2 regions of the Xanthomonas boreopolis genome follow, and region 1 is predicted to be linked to the other one. Evidence: riboswitches for the same ligand, from Rfam matches in the RefSeq annotation. Region 1 holds a riboswitch; the other holds the start of a gene.
What was found. Region 1 has a riboswitch for glycine ahead of M3M27_RS02385 (trimeric intracellular cation channel family protein). Riboswitches for the same ligand answer to the same signal wherever they lie in the genome.
Positions count from the first base shown of each region.

Region 2: linked by a shared signal. The riboswitch ahead of gcvP (aminomethyl-transferring glycine dehydrogenase) and the one ahead of M3M27_RS02385 (trimeric intracellular cation channel family protein) in region 1 are both predicted to bind glycine.

Region 1 is NZ_CP097162.1:531,732-533,924, forward strand. Features, by position in the region: gene M3M27_RS02380 (3-deoxy-7-phosphoheptulonate synthase) at 1-354, shown strand, start outside; gene M3M27_RS02385 (trimeric intracellular cation channel family protein) at 528-1,145, opposite strand; glycine riboswitch at 1,228-1,318, opposite strand; gene M3M27_RS02390 (acetyl-CoA hydrolase/transferase family protein) at 1,464-2,193, opposite strand, start outside.
Region 2 is NZ_CP097162.1:3,307,200-3,309,392, reverse strand. Features, by position in the region: gene gcvP (aminomethyl-transferring glycine dehydrogenase) at 1-1,308, opposite strand, end outside; glycine riboswitch at 1,467-1,579, opposite strand; gene M3M27_RS14875 (multidrug effflux MFS transporter) at 1,828-2,193, shown strand, end outside.

The DNA of each region.
Region 1 (2,193 bases):
TACGATGCCGACAGCGTCGCCGCGGCCGCGCAGGTACTGCAGAAGAACGGGCTGCCGGCGCGGCTGATGATCGATGCCAGCCACGCCAACAGCGGCAAGAACCCGGACAACCAGCCCAAGGTGGTCGAGGACATCGCCCGGCAGCTGGAGCAGGGCCAGGACGCGATCATCGGCGTGATGGTGGAAAGCCACCTGGTCGGCGGCCGCCAGGACCTGGTCCCCGGCTGTGCGCTGACCTACGGCCAGAGCATCACCGACGGCTGCATCGACTGGGACACCTCGGTGCAGGTGCTGGAACGGCTGGCCGAAGCGGTGCGCGCCCGCCGCCGCCGCGCGCTGTCCGCTGCGGCCTGAGCCGGCGCCAAGGGCCGGGCAGGGGGTCCCTGCCCGGCGCGGACACGGCCGTCCGGTCCGGCGCGGCGGGAGGCGGAGAGAGTGGACCCGTCATCGCCGGACGGGATCGATGCTGCGCCCCGCATGTGGCCGCGCTTTGCCGGCCGGTGGGCGGCGCCGGCATCCGGTGCCGCTCAGTGCGGATCGTCGCGATAGACGAACTTGGGCATCTCCCAGCCGAACCGCAGTGCCGCCAGCCGCAACAGGAAGCCGCCGCCGAGGCAGGCCAGGGTGGTCGTGGCCTCGGGCAGGCCGGCCGCCAGCAACAGCAGGTAGGCCGCGCCGGTCAGCAGCGCCACTCCCGCGTACAGCTCGCGCTGGAAGATCAGCGGCACCTCGTTGCAGAGCACGTCGCGCAGCACGCCGCCGAACGCGCCGGTGAGCAGGCCGGCGATCACCACGATCGCAGGGTGGTGGCCGGCCCCGCGCGCGATCGCGCAGCCGATCAGGGTGAAGGCGACCAGCCCGAGCCCGTCCAGGACCAGGAAGGTGCGGCGGAAATGGTGCATCCAGCGCGCCAGCCAGGTCGCCACCAGCGCCGCGCCGATGGTGAAGCCGAGGTATTCGGGATGGCGCACCCAGCCCAGCGGATAGTGGCCCAGCACCACGTCGCGCAGCGAGCCGCCGCCGAGCGCTGTGACGCAGGCGATGATGACCACGCCGAACAGGTCCATGCGCCGGCGCCCGGCGGCGAGCGCGCCGGTCATGGCTTCGGCGCTGATGGCGATGAGGTAGATGATCTGCAGCAACATGCGAAAGGCTCCGGTCGGGGCGTGGACCGGCGCACGCGCGAACGCGCCATGGCGGCCATGGCGCGTTCGGGTGACCGGTTGCCGCTCCCGCTGTCCTTTTGCCTGAGAGTTCGGCGGCGTGGCCGCGTGCCCCTTCGGCGGGCCATCGAAGGCCTCTCTCCAGATCGGCTGTGGGTGGACGCAGTGGATGCCGGCGGGGGCCGGCGGGCCTGAGCGATTATGGGAGCCTGCGCCTTCGGCGGGAGCCTGGCGGCTCCGCTCTCCTGCGTTCCAGGCGAATTGTAGGCGCCCGCCGCCGCCTGCGGAACCGGCGCGCGTTCAGCCGCGCATCGTGCCGGTGTCGAGCCAGCGCTGGTGCCAGGACAGCGCCTCCGGCAACAGGTGCGGCGTGTGCTTGCCGTAGCTGCCGCGGCAGGCGCGGTCGAAGTAGTCCTGCAACGCGTCGCGGTAGTCCGGGTGCGCGCAGCGGTCGATCACCACCTGCGCGCGGCGCCTCGGCGGCAGCCCGCGCAGGTCGGCCAGGCCCTGCTCGGTGACGACGATCGACACGTCATGCTCGGTGTGGTCGACGTGGCTGACCATCGGCACGATCGCCGAGATGGTGCCGTTCTTGGCGGTGGACGGGCTCAGGAAGGTCGACAGGAACCCGTTGCGGGCGAAGTCGCCCGAGCCTCCGATGCCGTTCATGATCCGCGAGCCCATGACGTGGGTGGAGTTGACGTTGCCGTACAGGTCGGCCTCGATCATGCCGTTCATGCCGATGCAGCCCAGGCGCCGCACCAGCTCGGGATGGTTGGAGATCTCCTGCGTGCGCATGACGATGCGCTCGCGGTAGAAGTCGATGTCGCGCTTGAACGCCTCGTTCGCCTCCGGGCTCAGCGCGAAGCCGGTGCACGAGGCATAGCGCAGCACGCCGGACTTGAGCAGGGCGAGCATGCCGTCCTGGATGACCTCGGTGAACGCCTCCAGGTCGCGGAAGCCGCTCTCGGCCAGGCCGGCCAGCACCGCGTTGGGGATGTTGCCCACGCCAGACTGCAGCGGCAGCAGG
Region 2 (2,193 bases), 1.7 Mb from region 1:
CTTGGCCAGGGCGACCACGTCCTGGCGCGTGGCGGTCTCGTCCAGGCTGATGCCGACGCGGCGGCCATCGATCTTGCGCAGGTTGATGCGCGCGTGGCTGGCGTAGGTATGGATTTCCTCGGCGTCCACGCCTTCGACGGTGAGGGTGTCGAAGAAGGCGTCGTTGAGCTGCAGCCCGGCGCTGCGCAGCGCGGCGGCCAGGATCGCGGTGTAGCGGTGCACGCGCGTGGCGATGCGCTTGAGCCCGTCCGGGCCGTGGTAGACGGCGTACATCGAGGCCATCACCGCCAGCAGCACCTGCGCCGTGCAGATGTTGGAGGTGGCCTTCTCGCGGCGGATGTGCTGCTCGCGGGTCTGCAGGGTCAGGCGGTAGGCGGGATTGCCCTGGGCGTCGATGGATACGCCGATCAGGCGGCCGGGCATCGAGCGCTTGTAGGCGTCGCGGCAGGCCATGAAGGCGGCGTGCGGGCCGCCGAAGCCGAACGGCACGCCGAAGCGCTGGCTGTTGCCGACCACGATGTCCGCGCCCCATTCGCCGGGCGCGGCGATCAGGGTCAGCGCCAGCAGGTCGGTCGCCACCGCGACCAGGCCGCCGCGCGCGTGCACGGCCTCGGCCAGCGCCTTGTGGTCGCCGATGCGGCCGAAGGTGTCCGGGTACTGCAGCAGCACGCCGAAGGCGTCGGCCTCCAGCGCCTCCTCGGGCGTGCCCACGCGCAGCTCGATGCCCAGCGGCTCGGCGCGGGTGCGCAGCAGCTCCAGGGTCTGCGGATGCACCGCGTCGTGCACGAAGAACAGGTTCGACTTGGACTTGGCCGAGCGCTTGGCCAGCGTCATCGCTTCGGCGGCGGCGGTGGCCTCGTCCAGCAGCGAGGCGTTGGCGATCTCCATGCCGGTCAGGTCGGCGCACAGCGTCTGGAAGTTGATCAGCGCCTCCATGCGGCCCTGCGAGATCTCCGCCTGGTACGGGGTGTAGGCGGTGTACCAGGCCGGGTTCTCCAGCACGTTGCGCAGGATCACCTTCGGCGTATGGGTGCCGTAGTAGCCCTGGCCGATGAAGCTGCGGAAGACCGTGTTGCGGTTGGCGATCGCGCGGATCTTCGCCAGCGCTTCCTCCTCGGTCATGCTTTCCGGCAGCGCCAGCGGGGCCGGCGACTTGATCCGGCCGGGGACGATCGCGTCGGTCAGCGCGTCCAGCGAATCGTGGCCGACCACGCGCAGCATCTGCGCGATCTCGGTGTCGTTGGGGCCGATGTGGCGCGAGACGAAGGCGTCGTGGTGTTCGAGATCGCGCAGGGAAGGCTTGGACATGGAGAAGTTTCCGTCAGGGCAGAGGGGAACGCGAAGGCCCCGCTTCCGGTCGCCGCTCCCGCGCAGGCGGGAATCCATGGACGTCGCTTTTCGCGCGCGACGCGCCCCTGGGTTCCCGCTCCCGCGGGAACGACGAACGGAGGCATGCAGGCTTCCGGTCGTGCCCCTCTGTCCTTTTGCCTGAGAGTTTGGAGACGCGGCGCGGCGTGGCCTGCCTGCGTCTGGTGCCCCTTCGGCGCCGGATCTAACCGGTCTCTCCAGAGTTTTGTTGCGGGTGGTATCGGGCCTGAGCGATTACGGGCGTTGCGCCTTCGGCAGCGGCGGTGGCCGCTTCTCCCACCATGTAGCGGGGCGATTATAGCGGTTTGCCCGCCCCGGCACGGCCGCGTGACGGCGCGTTCAGCGGCAGGCGGGACGGCCGGGCTATCATGTGCGCCATCCTTTTTTCTCCGCAGGCACCGCCCCCGCTCGGGGCCGGTGCCTGAATGCGTCCTCCGACGCCTGTTCCCGGACCCCGGCATGACCGCATCCACGCCCTCCACCCACCGCCTGGCACTGCTGCTCGCCGGGTTGGCGATGTTCGGCCCGTTCTCGATCGACATGATCTTCCCCGCGTTCCCGCAGCTCGGGCACCGGCTGGGCGTTGACCAGGTGGCGATCCAGCAGACCATCAGCGTCTACCTGCTGTTCTACGGCCTGATGAGCGTGGTGCACGGGCCGCTGTCGGACGCGTGGGGCCGCAAGCGGGTGATCGTCGGCGGGCTGGTGATGTTCATCGCCGCCTCGGCCGGCTGCGCGCTGGCGCGCGACCTCGGCACGCTGCTGGCGTTCCGCGCCCTGCAGGGCGTCTCGGCCGGCGTGGGCATGATCGTCGGCCGCGCGGTG